Regions from separate parts of the Exiguobacterium sp. TDN 0502 genome, predicted to be linked through region 1. Evidence: riboswitches for the same ligand, from Rfam matches in the RefSeq annotation. Region 1 holds a riboswitch; each other region holds the start of a gene.
The links. A riboswitch is a leader RNA that binds a small molecule or an ion and turns the genes downstream of it on or off. The one in region 1 is predicted to bind lysine.

Region 1 (8,127 bases):
ATCAAGGATGAGACGGACCCTGCACAAGGCACGACAGAGCAGGCGCCTGCAACAGACGCCGTTCCTGCCCAATAAGAGTAAAACCCCCTCGAGCCACCGTCACGATACGGCGATTCGAGGGGGTTTTAACGCTGGCGTTGCATTTCGACTGTAAAGGTATAACGATCACCTCGGTAAGCGGAAGTGACATATTCAAACGGCTGTTCTGTTGCGAGATATGTCAGTTGTTCCACTGATAAGACAGGTGAGGCTGTCGACAAGCCGAGATGTGCGGCTTCCTCTTTTGTTGCCAAGCGCGATTCAAACGTTTGACTGGCACGTCCGAGGTTCAGACCGCTTGCTTCGGCGAATGCATACAGCGATGCTGTCGCGACGTCTTGATCCAGTCCGGGCAGCAACTGTTCTGGGATATAGACAGTCTCGAGCGCAAGTGCTTGTTCATCGGCAATCCGTAACCGTTTCAGTTCGTAGACCGATGCGCCTTCGCGAATTCCTAACTTATTTGCAATCGTCATCGATGCCTCGATGACTTGATAAGAGAGCAGAGCACTCGTCGGTTCTAGTCCAAGATGTTCCATCTCTTCCGAAAAACTCGTCAGTCCAGATAATTGCATGACGATTTTTTTATTTGCGACGAATGTTCCACGGCCCTTTTGACGAATTAAGTAACCAGCATTCACTAAGTTTGAAATCGCTTGACGAACGGTCATCCGGCTGATTTGATGCGCTTCGGCGAACTCACGCTCGGACGGAATTAAATCGCCCGGTTGCAGGACTCCGCTTTCAATTTGTTGTTTTAAGGCAGCTTCGATTTGATAGTAGATGGGGAGTGGTGAATTTTTATTGATGTGCTGAATCACGGCATTTCGTCCCTTCGCGATCGGTAGTCTTTCGTCTAGTGTACTAGGAAAAGGGCAAGTCGACAAACGATTCTGGATGAAATATGACATAATACAAAGTGAAACTGACAGAGAAAGGTGGTCGAGGCATGCGCCCTGAACAACTTGAATCCGGTGTCCGAACGTTTCAGACATCCATTCAGTCAACGAAAGAAACAGAAGGATATTGGGTTGCTTTGGAAAAAAGTTACTTCTATCCTGAAAGTGGTGGACAACCAGCAGATTGCGGAACATTGAACGACCAACCGGTCCTCGATGTTCAAATTGAGGAAGGCATCGTTTGGCATCAACTGGCTGCACCGATTACTGGTGAGGTTACAGGTATCGTAGATGATGCGGTCCGGATGGATCATGCCGCTCAGCATACAGCGCAACATGTCATCTCTGCGATCTTACAAGATGAGGCTCAGATCAAAACACTCAGCTTTCGGACGGGAAGTGAGGTCTCGACGCTTGATATCGAGACACCCGAATGGACAGCTCTGCAACAAGAACAGTTGGAACGACGGTTACGTCACGTGATCGAACAAGGATTGCCGATCACGGCGACCGAATATGATGAGGCAGAAGTCCTTCAATTACCATTACGGAAAACACCACAAGTCGAGGGCCGCATTCGTGTCGTTCAAATCGGGACACTCGATTATAGCGCCTGTGGTGGGACGCACCTTGATTCAACGGCACAGCTCGAGCTAATACTCTTTACGGGTGTCGAACGGATTCGAGGAAACATTCGTCTCTCCTACGTCGCAAAAGAGCGGGCGTATCGACTCGTGCAAGCAGAACGGCAAGCCTTACGTGAAGCAGCACAAGCTTTATCGATTAAACCGGTTCAGATTATAGAAGCCGTCCATGCGTTACAGGATGAACAGAAACGTTTAGCGAAACAAATCGAACAAACAGAGGGACAACTCGTCACTCTCGAACTGATTAACGCTCTTCAGCAACATGAGGGATTACTCGTGATCGAACACGAGCAAGAAGAAATTCGACTCTCTGAACGACTTGCTAAAGCGATTCAGGAGGCAAATCGGACAGGTGTCGTCTTCAACGCAACGACGACAAAACTGCTAATGAGCGGAAACGGGGAACTACATCTCGGCAAATTCGCAAAAGCACATGTCCAATCTTTCAATGGACGCGGTGGCGGTAACGCGATCCAGGCACAAGCACAATTTACGAATCGGGATGATGCGATGGCATATGTCGATCGATTACGGGAGGAATATCAGTCATGACAGTCATTCAAGTACGTACAGCAGAACAACATCAAGCCGTCCGGATGATCCGGGAACGTGTCTTCGTCGAGGAACAGGGCGTACCACGCCATCTTGAATACGATACACACGATGAGACAGCGATTCATCTGCTTGTCCTCGATGAACAGAGCCGTCCGGTCGCGACAGGTCGTACACGTCCGTATGACGATCAACGGATGAAAGTGGAACGTGTCGCGACGCTGTCGACAGCCCGAGGAAAAGGATACGGTGGCGAGTTGATGCAAGCAATGGAACGTGTCGCACGACGTGAAGGGAAACAACTGTTGACGCTCGGTGCACAAGTCCAAGCAATCCCGTTCTACCAAGGACTCGGATATACGATCGTCTCTGATGAATTCGACGATGCAGGTATCCCGCACCGGACGATGGAGAAAAAAATGTAAATCATTTTGAAAGAAATCCTGCAAAAAGGGTTTCTTTTTTTTGTTTTCTATGTATATATATAATTCATAATGAATTTTTATACAGACAGATGAATTAAAAACCAGGAGGGAATTATACATGTCGAAACAAAAATTGATCTTAGCGTACTCTGGGGGACTCGATACATCGGTAGCCATCAAATGGTTGAGCAAGGACTATGATGTCATTGCCTTGTGCATGGATGTCGGGGAAGGAAAAGATTTATCCGTCATCAAAGAAAAAGCACTTCTCGTCGGAGCAATCGAATCGATCGTCCTCGATGTCAAAGAAGAATTCGCCCAAGAGTTCGTCTTGCCGGCCCTTCAATATGGCGCCCATTACGAAAATGCCTATCCGTTGATTTCAGCGCTCTCACGTCCGTTGATCGCAGAGAAGCTCGTCGAAGTCGCGCATCAGCATGGTGCAACGGCTGTCGCACACGGCTGTACCGGAAAAGGGAATGACCAAGTCCGGTTCGAAGTTTCGGTTGCAGCGCTTGATCCATCACTCGAAGTCATCGCACCGGTTCGGGAATGGAAATGGTCACGGGAAGAAGAGATCGCCTATGCGAAAGAAAACAACGTGCCGATTCCAATCAACCTCGACAGCCCATATTCGATCGATATGAACCTGTGGGGACGGAGTAACGAATGTGGTGTCTTAGAAAACCCATGGACAGAGCCACCGCAAGACGCTTACGCGTTGACGGTAGCACCGGAAGACGCTCCGGATCAGGCGGAAGAAGTCATCATCGGTTTTGAAGCAGGCGTTCCGGTCTCGATTAACGGAACGACGTATCCACTCGCAAAACTGATCACGGAACTGAACATCATCGCTGGAGCGCATGGCGTCGGACGGATTGACCACGTTGAGAACCGTCTCGTCGGCATCAAATCGCGGGAAGTCTACGAGTGCCCAGGGGCAACAGTTTTACTGAAAGCACATGCTGCACTCGAGACGATCACATTGACGAAGGACGTCGCTCATTTTAAACCGTTACTCAGCAAACAATATGCAGAAACGATCTACAACGGTCTCTTCCACGCACCGTTGACGAAAGGTCTGAAAGCTTTCTTGACGGCAACACAGCAGGATGTCACGGGAGAAGTTCGGGTCAAACTGTTCAAAGGAAACGCAACCGTGACGGGTCGTCAGTCGGCTGTCTCACTCTATGATGAGAAACTTGCGACGTATACAAAAGAAGATGCGTTTGATCATGAAGCAGCAAAAGGCTTCATCAAATTGCACGGGCTTGCCGTTTCGACGCATGCGAGCGTTCATCGTCAGGCGGGTGTGACGAAATGACCAAACTCTGGGGCGGACGTTTTACGGAAAGTGCTTCCGCTCAAGCGGAAGCCTTCGGAGCATCGATTGCATTCGATCAAAAATTAGCGAGCGTCGATTTAAAAGGCAGTCTCGCACATGCACAGATGTTGTTCGAACAAGGAATTCTTGACCAAGACGAGTGGTCGCACATCGAGCAAGGACTAAAGCAACTGGAAGTGACGTTAGCCGACCATTCCTACACGTTAGCGGATGAGGACATTCATATGAACCTTGAGCGTTTGTTGACGGAACAGATCGGTCCGGTCGCAGGGAAACTGCATACGGCACGGAGTCGAAACGACCAGGTCGCAACCGATTTGCATCTATGGATGGAGCAGCACGTCGAAGCGTTGACGACGGCATTACGCGAACTTCAATCTGTCATCACGGAACAGGCCGAGCAACATATCGAGACGGTCATGCCGGGGTATACGCATTTACAACGGGCACAACCGATCTCGCTCGCGCATCACTTGCTTGCGTACTTCTGGATGTTCGAACGGGACGTCGAACGGTTGACGGACAATCAAAAACGGATCCGGAAATCACCGCTTGGTGCGGGCGCGCTCGCTGGGACGACGTTCCCGATCGACCGTTTCCGGTCTGCCGAGTTGCTCGGTTTCGAGTCGATCTATCCGAACAGCCTCGATGCGGTCTCCGACCGCGACTTCGTCATCGAATACCTCGGGATCGCTTCGACCGTCATGATGCATCTCTCGCGTTTTTGTGAAGAAATCATCATTTGGGCGTCACAGGAATTCGGCTTCATCGAGTTGTCCGATGCCTTCTCGACAGGGTCGAGCATGATGCCACAGAAGAAAAATCCGGATTTCGCTGAATTGATTCGCGGGAAAACGGGTCGTGTCTACGGCAACCTGATGGGCTTCCTGACGACGATGAAGGCATTACCACTCGCTTACAATAAAGACATGCAAGAGGATAAGGAAGGGGTCTTTGATACAGCAGATACCGTCCTTCAGTCCGTCCAAATCTTCACCGGAATGATTGAATCCGCGACGTTTAAGACCGAAGCGCTCAAGAAGGCGACAATGCAAGACTTCTCGAATGCAACGGAACTCGCCGACTACCTCGTAACGAAAGGCATACCATTCCGGGAAGCGCACGAAATCGTCGGGAAGGCTGTCCTTTACTGTGTACAGAAGGGCTGTTTCCTGAAAGATTTGAACCTCGAGACGTATCAAACCTTCCATCCGGATATCACGGAAGAAGTCTATCCGCTCCTCGATCCGGTTCAAGCAGTAGCCCGCCGGACAAGTTACGGCGGTACAGGGTTTGCTGCCGTTTCGGAGCAACTCGAACTCGCAAAACAGCATCTTGCGAATTGACGGATTTTGAAAAAAATCAGTCAAATGACTGGATTTAACAAAAGATGTCTGCTATAACTGTAACTAACAACCGACAGATAGAGGCGCGGACGACATGAGTAGCATCATTCTTGAAGGCAAGCATGCCGAATGATGTGAAAGGGGAAGTCCGCCGAAGTGAACGAGAAGATGCTTCTTCTTATTTGCTGGTACAACGGTTAAGATCCGTTGTACTGCCGAAACCGATGTTTCGGAGCGCTATCTTACGTAAAAGAACGAACGACTTTGTCTTCGTTTGTCCGATCGTGATAACGACGGGCCGTAGGAACGCTCCTACCGGCCCGTCGTTTTTTTCTGTATCGGGACAAAGGAGATAGGATTGTGACAACTGTACTTAAATTTGGTGGAAGCTCGGTTGCGACTGTCGAACAGATTCAGTCTATTGCGAATTATTTGAAGAGTCGCGCAGCCGAAGGTGAAAAACTCGTCGTCGTCGTTTCGGCGATGGGCAAGATGACGGATTCTTTGATCGCACAGGCGCAAGCCATCACGGACCGCCCTGAGCGACGGGAACTCGATCGACTGCTTGCCATCGGAGAAGAACAGACGATTTCATTACTCAGCATCGCCCTCAACTCGCTCGGCGTCAAAGCGTTATCGCAAACGGGCGCACAAGCGGGAATCAGTACGATGGGATTGCATACGAAAAGTAAGATCAAACAGATTGATGGAGATCTGTTACGGCAAAAACTCGAAACGTACGATGTCGTCATCGTCGCCGGTTTCCAAGGGGTTAATGAACTCGGGGACGTCACGACACTCGGACGGGGCGGATCGGATACGACAGCAGTTGCCTTAGCTGCAGTCCTTGATAAACGCTGTGAAATCTATACCGATGTCGACGGTGTCTACACGGCTGATCCACGAATCCATGCCGCTGCTCAACCAATTCCGCACATTTCATATGATGAGATGATGGAGATGAGCGCCCTCGGGTCGAAGGTCATGGAAATGCGGAGTGTCGAGCTCGGGAAAAAATACGGCGTACACATCTTCGTCGGGAAAACACTTGAATCGAAAAGGGGAACATGGATCATGGAAGCGACGGAAACAATGGAACAAAAAGCGGTCACGAGTGTCAGCGTGACGAAGAACGTCTTGACGGTGTCGATCAAGCACGTACCACAAACGAACGCGGCAGTAGCCGATATCTTCGAACTGTTATCGAACCGCCACGTCAACATCGACATGATCAGTCAAACGACGTTCGACAGCGACATCTTCTTATCGTTCTCATGTCCACTCGATGAGGAAGAGTTCCTCGATGAAGCCTTAAAAGACATCATGGATCGCTTCACGACAGCGAAGGTCGATCGCCATAATCAACACGCGAAATTGTCTGTCGTCGGAATCGGAATGCGCGATGCGACAGGTGTTGCTTCGAAATTGTTCGCAATCTTCCGAGCAGAGAACATCCCGTTCTATCAAGTCACGACGTCAGAAATCAGCATCTCATACACGATTGCACAAGACGATATTGAACGGACGGTTGCAGCGATTGCAAACGCGTTCGAGTTATAAGGAGGAAAACAGGATGTATCACGTAGCCGTCATCGGAGCAACCGGCGCCGTCGGTCAAAAAATGTTACAAGTACTCGCAGAACTGGACTTCCCGGTCAGCCGCTTGTCCGCTTACGCTTCTGCTCGTTCAGCAGGCAACACGGTGCAGTTCAAAGGAGAAGATATTACGATCCAAGCGCTGACGCCAAACATCACGGAAGACGGAATCGATGTCGCGTTGTTCGCAGCAGGCGGAACGATCAGTGAGCAATATGCCCCGTTACTAGCTGAAAACGGAACACTCGTCGTCGATAATTCAAGTGCCTTCCGGATGCAGGAGACGATTCCACTCGTCGTGCCAGAAGTCAATCCGCAAGCGATTCAAGCAACGAACCGCTTGATCGCAAATCCGAACTGTTCGACGATTCAATCCGTCGTCGCGTTAGCACCGCTCCAGTCACTGGGATTCGAACGGATCAACTATACGACGTATCAGGCCGTATCCGGTTCTGGTCAAAAAGGAATCGAGGATCTGGCACGCGGGGCACGCGGAGAAGAGCCCGTCAATTATCCACATCCGATTCACGATAACATCTTGCCGCATATCGATGTGTTCCTTGAGAACGGCTATACGAAAGAAGAGCAGAAGATGATTGATGAAACACGGAAAATCTTCAATCTTCCAGCATTACCAGTCAGTGCGACGTGCGTCCGGGTGCCGGTCACGAATTCTCACTCGGTTGCAATCAACGTCACGTTTACACAACCGACGACGGTTACAGCAATCCGTGAAGCACTGGAAGGCGCACCGGGCGTCGTCCTCATCGATGATGTCGCGAATACACGTTATCCGATGCCGCTCGACGCAAGCGGGACGGACGACGTCTACGTCGGTCGGATTCGACAAGATGATAGTCTCGCGAACACATTCCATCTCTGGTGTGTAGCCGACAACATCCGAAAAGGTGCCGCGTCAAACGCCGTACAAGTCGCACGCCAAGCCATCGAACAGTCGATTCATTCATAACAAAGGAGGAGTTCTTCATGTTCAAAGGAGCAGGTACAGCGCTCGTCACACCATTTAATGAAGCAGGCGAGTTGGATCTACACGTATTCGAACGCTTGATCGAGCAACAACTCGCAGCGGGGATTCAGGCACTTGTCGTCGGAGGGACGACAGGAGAAGGTTCGACCTTAACGAATGCGGAATTCGAACAACTCCTGACGACTGCCGTTCAAGTCACAGCAGGACGAGTACCCGTCATTGCCGGAACGGGTTCGAACAACACGGCAGTAACAATCGAGAAGACGTTACTCGCAGAACGCCTTGGTGCG
Region 2 (8,127 bases), on a different contig from region 1:
ATCTTTGTAGAAACTGACTTTTGAGTCAGCCCGTTGTATGTAATGGTGACATGTTCTGAACGATGTTGATCTCTTCCCCATCATAGGAAATCCTCCTTCTTCTTCGTTTTGTATCCGGAAGAAAGAGCAGAGTAGCGTTTTGTTCACTCGAAATCGCTTCCTAGGGAAAAACAAGCAGGAGCACCCCTGCAACGAAGTGAAGCATCGCGATGCTTGTTCCAGGAAAACGATTCGAGAGGGATAAAATACGCAACTTTTCTCGTTAAGAGAAAAACTGCACTTTGTCTTCAGTCTGAAAGGACTCGTTTCGAGTCCTTTTTTATACCTGATAAAAAATTGTGAAAGGGTCTAATTGTCTCAAATGGTATTATTTGTTATTATAGTTCCAATACAGAGAGAGAGGACCTTTCATGAATTCGTTAACTATTTTTGAACAGGCGATCCGTGACCTCCCCGACGATCGTACCTTGCGGCGGGACGAATTATGGACACCTGACTTTTTATTACAACAAGAAAAACAATTAGCCATTTATTATTCTCCGATTGGCGAGTATGTAAACACAGAAGCAAAGGTCGTCATCATCGGGATCACACCCGGCTTTGATCAGATGCGGATTGCGTTCGAGGAAGCGACTGATGCACTTCATCATGGCGCTTCTGTGGAGGAAACGGCACGGCTCGTCAAGTATACGGCAAGTTTTGCCGGAACGATGCGCCGTAATCTCGTCCAAATGCTTGATGCACTCGGTCTTGCACCTTTACTTGAAATCGATACAAGCGCTAGCTTGTTCCACGAACATCAAGATTTATTACATCCAACCTCACTATTGAAGCACCCTGTCTTTTATCGCGAAAAAAATTATTCCGGTCATCAACCAAAAATCGGTCGCAGTCCTTTGTTAAAACATTATGCCGAGGAACATTTTGTGGCAGAAATCAATCAGTTGCATCATCCTGTATTACTTATTCCACTCGGGCGTGTCGTCGAAGCACAGGTACGGAGTTTGATCCATGACGGAAGAATCGAGCCACACCATCAGCTGCTTTCCGGTTTTCCGCATCCATCCGGGGCAAACGGTCATCGCAAAAAACAGTTCGAAGAAAATCAAGCGTATCTGACAAAACAGCTGATTCAATATTTCGCTCAATAGAAGCATTTTCCGTTAAGTTTTCAGAAAATATGGTTGAACCCATTCCGACAGACATGATAAAGTGGGCATAAGAACAGAATATGACTATTCTATCGATGAGGTAGAGGCGCGATTTCAATCAGTACTTGGTCCGAGGATGACAACGAAGACGACTACAGGAAAGGTGACATCGCCGAAATGACAGTATGTGTCGAGCATGCCGTTGTTGGTCGATTCGGGAAACACCCGATCGATTGCCATACATATTTCTTGTATGGAGCGCTCCAATTCGGCTAAGAAAGACGCATCCAGCGAGGGTGTCGGCTTTGTTGCCGGTGCCCTTGCTTTTTTGTATGCCGCGGGGTCTCATCTTTAAGTTATCTATTTTAAAGAGGAGGATATTTTTCATGGTTAACTATTCAGATTCCATCATTGCTCTCGTCCCTGCCTTATTGGCTATCGTACTGGCCATCTTTACGCGAAAGGTCGTTCTTTCGTTAGGTGTCGGCATTCTCGTCGGCGCTCTGCTACTCCATCGTTTTAATCCGATCGATACGGTGACGTATCTCGGTAAGAACATCTTCAGTCTGTTTTGGGCGGATGGCGCCTTGAACGAGTGGAACGTCCTGTTACTCGTATTCTTACTCTTGCTTGGTATCTTGTCTACGCTGATTCAAACATCAGGTGGTGCCCGTGCCTTCGGTGAATGGGCTGCTACACACGTCAAGACAGCACGCGGTGCACGATTAGTTGCCTTTGGTCTTGGTATCTTGATTTTCATTGATGACTATTTCAACAGTCTGGCTGTCGGGAATGTCAGTCGTCCATTAACGGATCGTCGTGGCGTATCGCGTGCGAAACTAGCCTACCTGATTGATTCGACCGCTGCGCCGGTCTGTGTCATTAGTCCGCTCTCCAGTTGGGGAGCATTCATCATCTCCATCATCGCTGGTATCCTAACGACACATTCGATTACGGATTACTCTGCCTTCAGCGCTTTCATGATGATCGTACCGTTAAACTTCTATGCCATCTTCGCTCTTCTGTTAACACTTTACATCGCTTATTCCGGTATCTCTGTCGGACCGATGAGACAACATGAACTGCGTGCCGCTAAAGGCGAACTCTTCGATGCTTCGAAAGGAACACCGATGGGGATGGCAAAAGAGGTGACTGAACATACGAACGGAAAAGTCCGTGATCTTGTCGTTCCGATCATCGTCCTCGTCATCGCTACGATTAGTGCGTTACTCGGCACCGGTGCCCAAGCCCTTGCTGCCGACAACCGCCCGTTTACTTTGATCGGTGCCTTTGAAGCGACGGACGTCACCCGTTCCCTCGTCGCTGGTGTCGTCATTAGTTTGATCGTTGCCTTCCTGATGCTGATCGGTCGTAAGATTCCAGGACGTGATTACCGCGCAAGTATCGTTGCGGGTCTTCGTTCGATGTGGCCGGCTGTCGTGATTCTTTTGTTCGCATGGACGATCATCGCTGTCATCGGTGACATGAAAACCGGCGACTACCTAGCGAGCTTCGTCAGCAACTCAATCTCTGCTTCCTACTTGCCGTTCTTGCTGTTCTTGATTGCCGGTGTGATGGCATTTTCGACAGGAACAAGTTGGGGTACATTCGGCATCATGTTGCCGATCGGTGCAGATCTCGTCATGGCCGTTGATGCGTCACTATTGCTTCCGACACTTGCTGCTGTTCTTGCCGGCTCCGTCTTCGGTGACCACTGTTCACCAATCTCGGATACAACGATTTTAAGTTCAACAGGAGCTGGGTCCCATCATATCGATCATGTTACGACACAACTTCCGTATGCGCTGGTCGGTGCCGTCACGGCTGCTGTCGGCTATTTAGTCGTCGGCGTAACGGAATCATCGCTCTTCGGATTCATCGGTGCCCTCGTGACATTCATCTTGTTCGTCGTCGTCTTGAACGTCCTCTCGAAAAAAGGTGAGACGGCTTCTGATTTACAAACGGATTAATGTAAAATGGTACGAGAAAAAGCATTGGATGCGCGCATCCAATGCTTTTTTTGATCCTACTCGTTTTCACACCATCAATAGACACACATCATTTGCGAATGCTACCGGGTCCTCAAGCGGGAGTCCTTCAACAAGCAAGGCTTGCTGATACATCAACTTTGTATAGCGTTCGAATTTCGAACGATCGTTTTGATACGCTGCTTCAAGAGACTCAAATACGCTGTGCGACGGGTTCAACTCGAGAATCTTGACCGCTTCTACCCCTTCGTTGTTCGGCATCGCCTTTAAGATTTTCTCCATCTCGATCGAAACGGCGCCGTCCGTCGCAAAGCAGACCGGATGGGATTTCAGTCGTGTCGATGCTTTGACTTCCTTGACCTGTCCACTTAACACTTCCTGCATCGCTTGGAACATCTCAGCTTGCGCATCCGTCGTCTCTGCTGCTTCTGCTTCGATTCCTAAATCACTGCTCGTCACCGACTTGAACGTCTTCTCGCCATACGTCACGAGCATCTGAATCGCGAACTCGTCAATCTCTTCCGTGAAGTACAAGATGTCGTATCCTTTATCACGAACGAGTTCGGATTGCGGTAATTTATCCAAACGATTCGTACTCTCACCAGCAGCATAGTAGATATGCGCCTGATCTTCCGGCATCGCTGCGACGTATTCCGAAAGTGTGATCAACTTCTTCTCCTTCGCTGAGTAGAAGAGGATCAGGTCCTGTACCTGTTCTTTATGCATGCCGTAATCATTGTACATACCGAACTTCAGCTGACGTCCGAACGCTTGATAGAACGTTTCGTACTTCGCGCGATCTTCGCGTAGGAGTGCTTCAAGTTGTGTCTTAATCTTACTTTGAATGTTTTTTGCGATCAGCTTCAGTTGACGATCGTGCTGCAGTAACTCACGCGAGATGTTGAGCGATAAGTCTTCCGAGTCAACCATGCCTTTGACGAAACTGAAGTGATCCGGCAACAAGTCGCTGCATTTTTCCATGATCAGGACACCGTTGGCATAAAGCTCGAGTCCTTTTTCAAATTCCTTCGAATAATAATCGTACGGTGCCTGCTCCGGAATGAATAGAATCGATTGATAACGAACCGCGCCGTCGACACTGATATGAATGTGTTTCGCCGGTGTGTCGAAACCATATCGCTTCTCTTGATAGAAGTTCGTATAATCCTCGTCCGTCAATTCCCGTTTGTTCTTCCGCCAGATCGGCACCATGCTGTTGATCGTCTTGACGACCTCGACCTCTTTCGTCTCGTCACTACCTTCGACCGGTTGGCGTTCGATTTCCTTCATCTCGATCGGATAACGGATGAAATCGGAGTATTTCTTGATGATGCTACGCAAGCGGTACGTCTCAAGGTACTCGTCATACGATTCTTCGTCCTCGTTCGCTTTGATGTGGAGGGTGATCTCTGTTCCGACCGTTTCTTTGTCGACTTCCTCGATCGTATAGCCTTCGACACCACGTGACTCCCATTTATAGGCGACCTTACTACCAAAAGGTTTCGTGACGACAGTGACGACGTCAGCAACCATGAACGCGGAATAGAATCCGACACCGAACTGACCGATGATATCATGACCGTCTTGCGCTTCATTCTCAGCCTTGAAGGCAAGCGAGCCACTCTTTGCAATCGTTCCTAGATTTTCTTCGAGCTCTTCCTTCGTCATTCCGATTCCCGTATCACGAATGACGAGCTGGCGTGCTTCTGTATTCGGTTCAATCGTAATTTTGTAGTGTTCCTTCTCGAACGAAATCGTCTCGTCCGTCAACGCTTTATAATACATCTTATCCATGGCGTCACTGGCATTCGAGATCAATTCGCGTAGAAAAATCTCCTTATGCGTATAGATGGAATGAATCATCATCTCAAGCAACCGTTTTGATTCCGCCTTAAATTGTTTCGTTTCCATGCTACTTCAGCCTCCCTTTTTTAGCACTCAATCATATAGAGTGCTAATTCATCTCCTATTATTAGGGAGTTCGAAATATCTGTCAATCTCCTTTTTGGGCGTACCTTATGACTTCTTCACGGACGATCGCTCCGATTCGGTATAGATGCTCTGCTGCCCCATATGTGCCATGACTGACGCCATTTTCATCCTTTCGATTACCAAGACCGATGAACTGCTCACTTGGTTTGAAGTGGAGTCCGACGACGGGAAGCTGAAACTGTGATGAAAAGCCGATTTGAAAACTTGCGTCCGGATAATCCGGCGCTTGATAAGTCGTCCAGTCAATGTCTGGTTCAAGCTTCGCAAATCGTTCCGTATGTTCCTTGCCGAGCAGGATGATTCCCTTTAACGAAAACAGCTCGAGAAGACGCAATAAAAACGTTTGTCCAAACGAACTGTCTTCTAACACTCCCCGTTCTTTAATCGCTCCCATATAGTGCTGCGTCGGAAACGGGAAAAAATCCAGATGAATGACCGGATCAGACGTGTCCTCGTAAAGCGACGCACCAAATCCGTTCAAAAACCCTTCGAGTTTACCTCCCCCCGGTCGACCGAACCAGGTCCGGTACACATTCGGTTGTTTGAAGTAGTGATTGAAGCGCCGGATGGAATCCGTCAATATCTCTTCCTGTAGGTAATCATCCCATGTCATGGACTGCGGACGTATGAAAAGCGGGCCGTGTTCGTCAAACCGTAACGCGCCCGTCCGGTCCAAAAACTGAGATCGGGATGGATTCGTCGCGACTGTCACCCAGCTACTACGTGTCGCGTCACCAAACCAAAGAACCGGTGTCGTTCGGTCAATCAGTTGATCAGCAAACGCTCCTTTTTCAAGCATCATTTGATACTGGGCGGCTTCTCGTAATAATTTTTTTGCAAGTTGCCATTGGTCGGATGTCAGCGTTCTCATCTCCTTCTGTACAGCGGTTATGCTGTTGTAGATGTACCCCCTCTTCTCGATCACTAGACGCATCGATGGGTTTAAGCACGATTTCTCAGGGAATGTTTCATAAGGTGAACGATAACTTTGGGAGGGATTCAGCAATGGGTAGACTTGATCAAAAAGTAGCTGTCATTACCGGTTCAGCAACAGGGATCGGACAAGCGACCGCACTTGTATTCGCAGAACAGGGAGCAACGGTCGTCTGTGCCGATGTCTCACTTGAAAAAGCACAACAAACGGTGGAACAGATTACACAACACGGTGGAAAAGCGGAAGCCGTCCATGTCGATGTCTCAGACGTCGAGAGTGTTGAACAACTCGCGAAGCACATCCAAGAGACATACGGTACGGTAGACGTCCTCTTCAATAATGCCGGAATCGATGAACAAGGCGGAAAAGTCCATGAATACCCAATTGACCTCTTCGATCGAATCATCGCTGTCGATTTGCGTGGTACGTTCCTCGTCAGTAAATTCTTGATTCCACTCATGCTCGATCATGGCGGTTCAATCATCAACACGTCATCGATGTCAGGGCGAGCAGCTGACTTGAACCGGTCTGGTTATAACGCGGCGAAGGGCGGGATCGCGAACTTCACACGTGCAATGGCAATCGATTATGCGCGTCATGGCATTCGTGTCAATTCGTTATCACCGGGAACGATCGAGACACCACTCATCGATACACTCGTCGGTGAAAAGGAAAAAGAGCAGGGCAAACAGTTCCGCGATGCGAACGCTTGGATCACCCCACTCGGTCGACTCGGCAAACCACGCGAGATGGCAACGGTCGCCCTCTTCCTCGCGTCTGATGACAGCTCGTATGTCACAGGTGAGGACATCACGGCAGACGGTGGCATCATGGCGTACACATGGCCGGGCGAAATGCTGATCGACTCGAAATGGAAAGATGAAGCAGAAAAAACCGAATGAGCAACGCAGGACTGACTCAAAAGTCAGTTTCTACACAGATAAGGGTGGCAGAATGATGATCTGCCACCCTTATCTCGTAAAAAAGAATGACTCATTACGCGCCACTCCTACAGGAAAAAGCGCATTTTTGCGCTGTCAGAGACAAACAAGACCCGCTTTCCTGCTTGAACGAAGCAGGAAAACTGGCTTGTGTCTCGTCTGAGGAAAGGGCGTGAAAAGACGCGTCATTCTTTTTTGAGTCAACCCCTTTTCTTTCATCTCAAGACGTTCAGTAGCGTGAATTATTTTCGGAATTCGTTTACCTCCCTGAAGTATTTTTTACAGGGTACAGGATAGGTAAAGGGGGAAAAATTCATGCAAACAGCCATTACTTACTTACAACGATGTCTTCAAATTCCAAGCGTTAATCCGACGGACGGCGAAGAGGCCGTCGCACGTTATGTGTACGATGTCCTGATCGACCATCAGATTTCAACAGAATGGATCGAAGTCTCACCGAAACGGATTTGCCTCGTTGCAACCGTTCCTGCAAGCGAGGAGGTTTCACGTCCTGCCGTACTCGGATTATCCGGGCATCTCGATACGGTTCCGGTTCAAGGAGATGGCTGGACGAAAGATCCGTACGGTGGTGAAATCGAAGACGGACGCATCTATGGTCGCGGGGCTTCCGATATGAAATCAGGTGTCATGGCGATGGTGCAAGCGCTCATTCAATACAAGGAACGTCAGGACCGTCCGAACACCATCAAACTTTTGATTACGTCGGACGAGGAAAACGGGATGACGGGAGCGCGTCATTTGACGGAACAAGGGCATGCGGATGATTTAGATGCTCTACTGATTACAGAACCGACGAGCGGGATGATCGGTTACGCACAGAAAGGAGTCGTCGGGATTGAAGTGACGTGTCGCGGGAAAAGTGCGCACAGTTCTGCCCCGCAACTCGGACGGAATGCGATTGATGACGTCTATCGTGTCATCCAGGAAGTGAAGTCGGAGCGCTTTTCGATCACGTTGAATCATCACCCGGCACTTGGTCCGGTCGTGGCGTCAATCACCTCGATTTCAGGAGGGGAAGGACCGAACGTCGTTCCGAGTCAGGCTTCGTTTTATATGGACATCCGGACGATTCCTGGCTTCGGCCGGGAAGATGTGCTTGC
Region 3 (8,127 bases), on a different contig from region 1:
ATGGGAACGCCGGTGCCACGTAAGGTAAATCGTTCAATGAGTGTCCTTGAGCGACGAATCCTTTACGGAAACGGTAGTGGCTGATCGCAATTCCGAGCCACGCGATGAATCCGGTCATCCCGGAAGCGTTGAGTAACCATAGATATACCTGTCCACCAAACATCGATGTCAGGAAACAGAGCGCACCGATCGCCCCTGTTGCGAGCAGGGCATTACGCGGTACACCGTTTTTTGAGACTTTTGCGAACAGCTTCGGCGCGTCTCCTTGACGAGCCAATGTATAGAGCATCCGCGTCGATGCATACATCCCCGAGTTTCCGGCAGATAGAACCGACGTCAAGATGACGGCGTTCATGAGTGCTGCTGAGAAGGCAAGACCCGCTTTTTCAAAGACGAGCGTAAACGGACTAACCGCGACGTCCGTAATGTCATTTGAAACGAGATTCGGACTCGTATAAGGAATGAGCATACCGATGACGAAAATCGCAAAGACGTAGAAGAGTAAAATACGCCAAAAGACTTGTCGAACGGCCTTTGGCACATTCTTTTTCGGATCTTCCGACTCACCCGCTGCAATTCCGACGAGTTCCGTACCTTGGAAGCTGAATCCGGCAACGAGGATGATACCGATGACGGTAGGAATCCCGCCGACGAATGGTGCGTCACCCAGTGCGAAGTTTTTGAATCCGACTGGCGGCTCCGATGTGAAGACACCGAAAATCATCGCGACACCAACGACTAGGAAAACGATGACCGTAACGACCTTGATCATCGCAAACCAATACTCGGCTTCCCCGAATCCTTTGACGGAGAAGTAGTTCAAGCCGATCATCAGTACTAGGAATAAAGCACTGAAATAAAATCCTGGAACGTCCGGGAACCAGTACGTCATGACGATTTGTGCTGCAACGAGTTCAACCGCAATCGTGACTGCCCAGTTGTACCAGTAGTTCCAGCCTAAGGCAAAGCCGAATGATGGATCGACGAATTTCGTTCCGTAAGTCGAGAAGGAACCGGCGACCGGCATATACGCTGCCATTTCTCCAAGACTCGTCATCAGGAAATAGACCATCAGACCGACGATGGCATAGGACAGGAGTGCACCGCCCGGGCCTGCCGCTGCCACGGAAGCACCGGACGCGATGAAGAGTCCTGTTCCGATAGCTCCACCAATGGCGATCATCGACATGTGACGGGCTTGCAGCCCCCGTTTTAATCCTTCGGCCGTCGAATCCGTTGTTTGTTTGACATCTAAATTGTTCATTTCGTTCGCTTCTCTCTGTATGAATTTTTGTGAGAGGACACTTTTTGAATGAAAAAACAAAAAGCGCCCTCATCTTCCAGATGGAAGATGAGAACGCAGCATAATAAAATGGATGCGCCTCATTCTACCGTCGTGAAAGATAGCTCTCCACAAGTGAGTGATACCCGACTTGTGACAGTATTAGACCTATTTGATCTAATCCCAATCGATCATCTTCAAAGCGATGACTGATTTCGGCAACTCTCCCTTTCTGATTACCTCATTTGCCGCTTGACGACATCCGTAACCGTACTCTTGAGAACTGCAACCTCCATCCCACTGGTTGAGTGAGAACTGATTTAATTTTGTATTACTACGACATAGTACACAAGCCGCCACGAAATTGTCAATTCCCTTTTTCGAATCTCGAGGAGTCGATGGTAAAAATCCGATAGGTTTAGTACACTAAATGGTAGAAGTCCACTGAGAGAAAGGATGCTGCTTGCATGCCACAGGAACGTGATTTGCTAACTTACCGACTCGAGGAACAGATGCGTGTCATTCTTCGCACCCTTCGACGTGAACTGAATCGTTTGTTTGAAGGAACAGCGACCCGCAGTGAATTTTTCATTTTACGGAGTCTGTCGGAAAACGGTCCCCAACGTCCGACCCTTCTCGCCGAACAGTTTGAACTGGCGACCAGTCAGGTGACTGCCTTGACGGATAAGTTATATAAACAAGGATACGTGACACGGACTCGTTCAACGGAAGACCGCCGATCCATCGTCCTTGCCTTGACAGATGACGGGGAACGCGCATTTCGAGAGCTCGAAATCGTCCGCAAAAACTATCTCCATGACCGGTTTGGTACATTGACGGAAGAAGAACTCGAGACGATGGTACAGGTTTTTGATAAAATCTTACTGACGATGGACGAAGATACTGGTTCGTCCTCTTCATAAAAAACGGTAGATTTCCTACCGTTTTTTATTTTTTCTAAACATTTATCCCTGTCTAACCGTTATCTAGATGAGTATACTGGAAGTATATATATGGAAATCTGTTAGCTGGGGGAGTTGGGAGGATTTGTTGTCCATTATGAATCAATTCATTATTAATTTTTGTTTGCTCTTTACAACGATTACTCTCTTGTTCTTACCGTTTCGAAATCAACCACGTATTTCGATACACTCCAAATGGAGCACCCGGATTATTCTCGGAGCCGTCTCTGGTCTGATTGCCGTGTTACTGATGTTCAACGGTATTCAAATTGATGTCGCCCGTGTTGACCTACGCATCATTCCCGTCGCGATCGCCATGCTGTTCGGTGGTTTCCCTAGTGCCATCGTGGCAGGTGTCATGATAATCGGTACCCGTTACGTGTTGACGCCGGTTGATCAAATGGAGGGATTCTATTTATCCACACTGATTATTTCCATTTTCATCGTGACGATTGGGATGCTACGCCGGTTCGTTCACGTTTCGATGCGATCTTTTCAGTTGATGGTGCTGATCGGCATCCTTTACTCATTACCTGCTATTTATGTGTTGACACATAGCTGGTCGACATTCATTAAAATTTCGGTTGCTTATGTCTTCTTTCATCTGTTAGCAGGCTTCGTTGCCTTTCGTCTGTTGACGGAATTACGCCGTCACTTCGAAAACATTCAGTACCAACAAAAACTCGCGATGACCGATGCCTTGACGGGGCTGGCTAACCGCCGTCGTCTCGATGACTCGCTCTCCCTGGTCAATTCCGCCGACCAAGGGTACTCCCTCGTATTGATTGATATCGATTTCTTCAAGCATGTCAACGATACATATGGTCACGACGCGGGAGATGACGTGTTACGCCAACTCGGCATGACCCTCGCCTCCTTGACGCGCCCTGACGATCTCGTCGGACGCTATGGCGGAGAAGAGTTTTTAATCATCTTACCGAACACTTCTGCTAAAGAAGCACAGAAGATAGCAGAGCTTGCCCGCATGACGGTCGCCCGGAACCTGTTCCCGACAGCGGATATACCTGATTTACAGATTACGATTTCACTCGGAATCGCGCATTCCAGCGGCTCGCATACATCTCTTGAAGCGTTACAGCAGGCGGATAAAGCGTTGTATTATTCAAAAGAGAGCGGGCGGAACCGCAGTACGATCTATACGAAAGAACTCGCGTTCCAACACGCCTGAACATGAGACACTTCCAATGTGGAGTGTCTTTTTTTACGCACTCATTGCGACTCTTTCGGAAATCCGATGCTCTCTACGGTTCCAAAGACGATCATCCGGCTTAACTGATCCGCCATATAAGTCGCCGGATAAGGGCGTCCGTTACGTAACCAGGAAATCAACAGCCCTAACTGCCCACCGATGACGTAGTTCAACAGTAAATCCCGATCGACGAAGGTCGCATCCCGTGAAATCTGTGATTGAAAGACCAGGCGGTAGTTTTCCTTTAACGTATCGAGAAAACGGGAGATGAATGTTTTGATCGGTCCTTGTACGAGCATCGTTTGGTAAAACAGCTCATTCTCTTCGATATGGATGAACAGACGAGCAAAATAACGGCTTACCTGCTCGACGGTTGGAAACACCGTTGCTGTTCCCGTAATTCGAATCGCCTGCCCCAGCGCAGCCATTTGCTCCTCGACGATTTGATCGAGTAAATCATACTTATCCGTATAGTGCGCATAAAAGGTCGACCGGTTCACCCCTGCCCCATCCGTCAACATTTTTACAGTGATACTTGAAAAGCTGTGTGCCTTTAACAATCGGAATAATTCTAGTGTAATACGGTCACGTGAACGTTTTGGTCGTGGATCTCGGCTTTGATTCATTTGCATTTTCCTCCTTTTTCAGTCCATGAATCCGTTATCATCTACTTTTCCGACATTTTGTCGGAAATTGTCGGTTGTTTGTTATCTAACTATCCATATAATTAACTATATTAATTACTCCTCCCCCAGAGGAGTACTTTTTTTGAATCGATTGTACACAAGAAAGGAATGTAAACACACCCATGAGTATGAAAAAACTATTGATCATCAACATCGTCACACTCATCGTATTGATCGGTGGTGGTGTCGTCGGATACTACTATTACGATCAAGCGACAAGCTACGTTAAGACAGACAACGCGAAGATTGACGGAAAAATGATAACGGTTGCGAGTCCGAGCGCCGGGAAACTGACAGATTGGTCAGCAAAAACAGGCGAATCGCTCGACAGCGGCGCAACACTTGGTCACATCATGACAGCACAAGCGGGTCAAAAACCAACAGATCTTTCTGTTTCCATGCCTGCAAAAGCAACGATCGTTCAGTCGATGGCGACAAAGAACGGCTTTGTCGGTGCCGGTACACCACTTGCTTATGCATTTGATTTAAATAACCTTTGGGTCACAGCAAATATCGAAGAAACGGAAATCGACGAAATCAAAGTCGGACAAGCCGTCGACGTCTACGTCGACAGCTATCCTGATACGACACTTTCCGGTGAAGTCGAGCAAATCGGGATGACAACAGCTTCAACGTTCTCGATGATGCCTTCTTCAAACGGAAATGCGAACTACACGAAAGTCGCACAAGTCATTCCAGTTAAAGTATCACTTTCGCAAGAAAAATCACTCGACATTCGACCTGGTATGAATGTGACCGTCCGCATTCATAAGGATTAAGGAGGGACGTTCATGTCTACGACCTTCTTGTTCGGATATAGTGCGTTCACGATTCTAATCATTATCGGCGTCAACTGGATCGCCCGCCGGAATCGTCAATCCGACATCGCACTGGCTACGGATGGACCGACACTTGAGGAATCTCTCGAGACGGAACCGACGATGACCGTGACACCAGCAGTCGCAGCACCGCCAAAACAAGTTTCAACCGAAAATGTCAGCATTCCAAAAGTATTGACGGTCTTATTGATCGGCATGTTCATCGCGATTTTGAACCAGACATTGATTAATGTCGCGTTACCGGTGCTGATCAATGACTTTAACGTGTCGACGTCTACGGCTCAGTGGCTGACGACCGGATTCATGCTCGTCAACGGAATCTTGATTCCGATCAGTGCCTTTTTGATGCGCAGTTATACGTTCCGCCAACTGTTCCTCGCCTCGATGACGCTCTTTTTCTTCGGATCGATCATCTGTTCGATGGCGATGAACTTCCCCGTCATGATGATCGGGCGTGTCGTTCAAGCAGCGGGGGCCGGTATCTTGATGCCGCTTGGATCAAATGTCTTCATGACATTGTTTCCACCGCATAAACGTGGTGCCGCAATGGGCATGCTCGGGATCGCGATGATTCTCGCTCCGGCAGTCGGACCAACGATCACAGGATATGTCATCCAAAACTATGATTGGCACGTCATGTTTTATGCGATGTCATTCTTTGGATTAGTAACACTGTTGCTCGGTGCCGCTTGGTTCCGGCTGACACAGCCACTATCGAAACCTGCTTTTGATGCACTTGGTGTGTTATTCAGTACGATCGGGTTCGGGAGTCTCCTTTACGGATTTAGTGAAGCCGGGAATGACGGTTGGGATAGCCCAATCGTCATCGGCTCGATTGTCATCGGTTTAATCGGAATCGCTGCTTTTGCGATGCGTGAGCTGTCGATGGAAGATCCGATGCTGAATATTCGCGTCTTAAAGGTTCCGGAGTTTTCGTTCACCCTCTTCATCAACGTCATCGTCACGATGGCCTTGTTCGGTGGGATGTTACTTTTACCCATTTACCTTCAAAGTATTCGTGGGTTCTCGCCGGTCGATTCCGGTCTTCTACTATTACCTGGATCACTGATCATGGGAATCACCGGACCGATTGCCGGTCGTTTATTTGACCGCTTCGGCATTCGTCCGCTCGCCATCTTCGGTTTGACGTTGATGACGTACGGAACATGGGAATTGACACAATTGAACATGGATACGTCGTATTACTCGATCATGGGCATCTATATGCTTCGGTCATTCGGCATGGCGTTCATCATGATGCCGATCATGACTGCCGGTATGAACGCTTTACCGATGAAGATGATTCCTCATGGAAATGCGACACAAAACACGCTCCGTCAAGTCGCCGGATCGATCGGAACGGCGATTCTCGTCACCGTCATGACACGTCAAACGACGGCTCACTTAGCGGACGACGCGAATCAGTTCACGGTACTTGATCCGACGCTTTCACAACACTTAAACGACCTCGGACAGCAGCTCGGCAGTTCACAAGCTGCATCGATGAGCTGGTTTACGACGCTGACGAAACAAGCGACGATTCAAGGAATCACCGATGCCTTTTGGATTGCGACAATCTTATCTGCCTTGGCATTGATTTTATCCTTCTTCTTACATGGTAAAAAAGAACCGAATCTTGATTGATTCAGGATCGACCAGTTGATACCACATCAACTGGTCTTTTCTTATACTTTACGAAAAGTTCTTCTTTGCACTTCAGCCTTAAAATCGATACACTAGGAACAATGAGTTTCATATTTAAAGGAGATGCTTTATGGTTGCCTTTCTGCAATTCTATGCGTTCATCTTTGCTTGTTGTTTTGCTTGGCAAGTCGGTCGACCATCCTCTTGGTCGCAAAAGATTGTTCGTGCCTTTTTAACCAGTGTCAACGGGCTCTTCGTATTTGCACGTGCCTCGATCTCCATCTTTTTGTTAGTCGGACCACTATTACTCGTCACATATCTTGTCTTTCCGCGGTTGATCACTTTTGAAAATGGTTTAGCGATGGTGATTAGTGTACTCGTCATCGGACTGGTCGATCGCCTTGTCAGTCTCGTCGTCCTGCCACTTATGCGCTCCTTTTTCCTAAAACGTCAACGCGTCATGCCACAATCGGTGGAAATGGTGCTCTATACGGCGGCAATGGCTGTCCTGCTCTTCATCCAGCTTCATGCTGTACCTGGCGTTCAGATTCATGCTGCGTTAACGATTTTCCTTGGGTTTACGATTTATTTTGCGCACTATTTATTTGCACTGTACCGCATTCGAATGATGAAGAAAAAACTGACGACTGTCGCTCAGGAAAAAGATGAACGGAAAGCCTCTTAGTCCGAATACACGGAAGGACGATTTTCTCTCGGAAATCGTCTTTTTGTTTTCTGAAAAATAACATTGACAATGATAATCGTTATCATTTATAGTGAAAACGTACTCAGTGAGGAGATGAATGCCATGCATGCCCAACAAGTGATCGCAAAACGTCGCTCCATCCGGTCCTACACGGATCAACCCGTACCCGCAGAATTGATTGAAGAGTTACTCGAAACAGCAATTTATGCGCCGAACCACAAATTACGGGAGCCGTGGCGCTTTGTTCTTGCAATCGAAGAAGGACAGAAACGTTATGTCGATGCGTTGATGGAGTTGCTGACAGCACGTGGTCAATTCGAGACGAAAACACCGGAACAACGGCAACAGGCAGAGCAAAAGTTACGAGAAGTGCCGGTCTATTTAACAGTTCTCTGCGCAACCCAAGGAACACCGGATCAACAGCTAGAAGATACGCTCGCAACGGCTGCCATGATTCAAAATTTGCAGTTACTGGCGACAGAACGAGGACTCGGGTGTTGCTGGAAAAGCGGAAAACACTGGTTTACACCGGAGTATGCAACGCTCGTCCATGCTACAGAAGCGGAACGTGTACTTGGCGTCATTCAAATCGGCTGGCCAGCGGTCGTTCCACCTGTTAAACCTAGAACGTCCGCGACGGACAAGTTGACGCACTTTTAAGAGGTGCGCATTCTGCGAGCTACCCCTGCTCGCGCCAATCAAGCCCCAATTCAAAAATAAAAACGTTCCGATGACGTCTCTCTCCCCAAATGGAGACGCTATCGGAACGTTTTTTTGTAATCAGACCGGAGTCTTCGC

Region 2: linked by a shared signal. The riboswitch ahead of ACRPK8_RS13015 (Na+/H+ antiporter NhaC family protein) and the one ahead of ACRPK8_RS14010 (aspartate kinase) in region 1 are both predicted to bind lysine.
Region 3: linked by a shared signal. The riboswitch ahead of ACRPK8_RS09310 (amino acid permease) and the one ahead of ACRPK8_RS14010 (aspartate kinase) in region 1 are both predicted to bind lysine.

The regions. Positions count from the first base shown of each region.
Region 1 covers NZ_JBOZGJ010000016.1:40,244-48,370, forward strand. Annotated here, with positions in the region: gene ACRPK8_RS13980 (LCP family protein) at 1-75, shown strand, start outside; gene phnF (phosphonate metabolism transcriptional regulator PhnF) at 126-860, opposite strand; gene ACRPK8_RS13990 (alanyl-tRNA editing protein) at 989-2,137, shown strand; gene ACRPK8_RS13995 (GNAT family N-acetyltransferase) at 2,134-2,562, shown strand; gene ACRPK8_RS14000 (argininosuccinate synthase) at 2,681-3,886, shown strand; gene argH (argininosuccinate lyase) at 3,883-5,253, shown strand; lysine riboswitch at 5,324-5,501, shown strand; gene ACRPK8_RS14010 (aspartate kinase) at 5,614-6,813, shown strand; gene ACRPK8_RS14015 (aspartate-semialdehyde dehydrogenase) at 6,827-7,819, shown strand; gene dapA (4-hydroxy-tetrahydrodipicolinate synthase) at 7,837-8,127, shown strand, end outside.
Region 2 covers NZ_JBOZGJ010000013.1:74,925-83,051, reverse strand. Annotated here, with positions in the region: gene ACRPK8_RS13020 (uracil-DNA glycosylase family protein) at 411-1,151, shown strand; lysine riboswitch at 1,245-1,423, shown strand; gene ACRPK8_RS13015 (Na+/H+ antiporter NhaC family protein) at 1,538-3,121, shown strand; gene htpG (molecular chaperone HtpG) at 3,188-5,050, opposite strand; gene ACRPK8_RS13005 (hypothetical protein) at 5,133-6,065, opposite strand; gene ACRPK8_RS13000 (SDR family oxidoreductase) at 6,137-6,967, shown strand; gene ACRPK8_RS12995 (M20 family metallopeptidase) at 7,322-8,127, shown strand, end outside.
Region 3 covers NZ_JBOZGJ010000007.1:97,796-105,922, forward strand. Annotated here, with positions in the region: gene ACRPK8_RS09310 (amino acid permease) at 1-1,264, opposite strand, end outside; lysine riboswitch at 1,397-1,585, opposite strand; gene ACRPK8_RS09315 (MarR family winged helix-turn-helix transcriptional regulator) at 1,750-2,205, shown strand; gene ACRPK8_RS09320 (diguanylate cyclase) at 2,369-3,433, shown strand; gene ACRPK8_RS09325 (TetR/AcrR family transcriptional regulator) at 3,475-4,080, opposite strand; gene ACRPK8_RS09330 (HlyD family secretion protein) at 4,263-4,919, shown strand; gene ACRPK8_RS09335 (DHA2 family efflux MFS transporter permease subunit) at 4,932-6,623, shown strand; gene ACRPK8_RS09340 (hypothetical protein) at 6,754-7,308, shown strand; gene ACRPK8_RS09345 (nitroreductase family protein) at 7,432-7,989, shown strand; gene ACRPK8_RS09350 (CDP-glycerol glycerophosphotransferase family protein) at 8,110-8,127, opposite strand, start outside.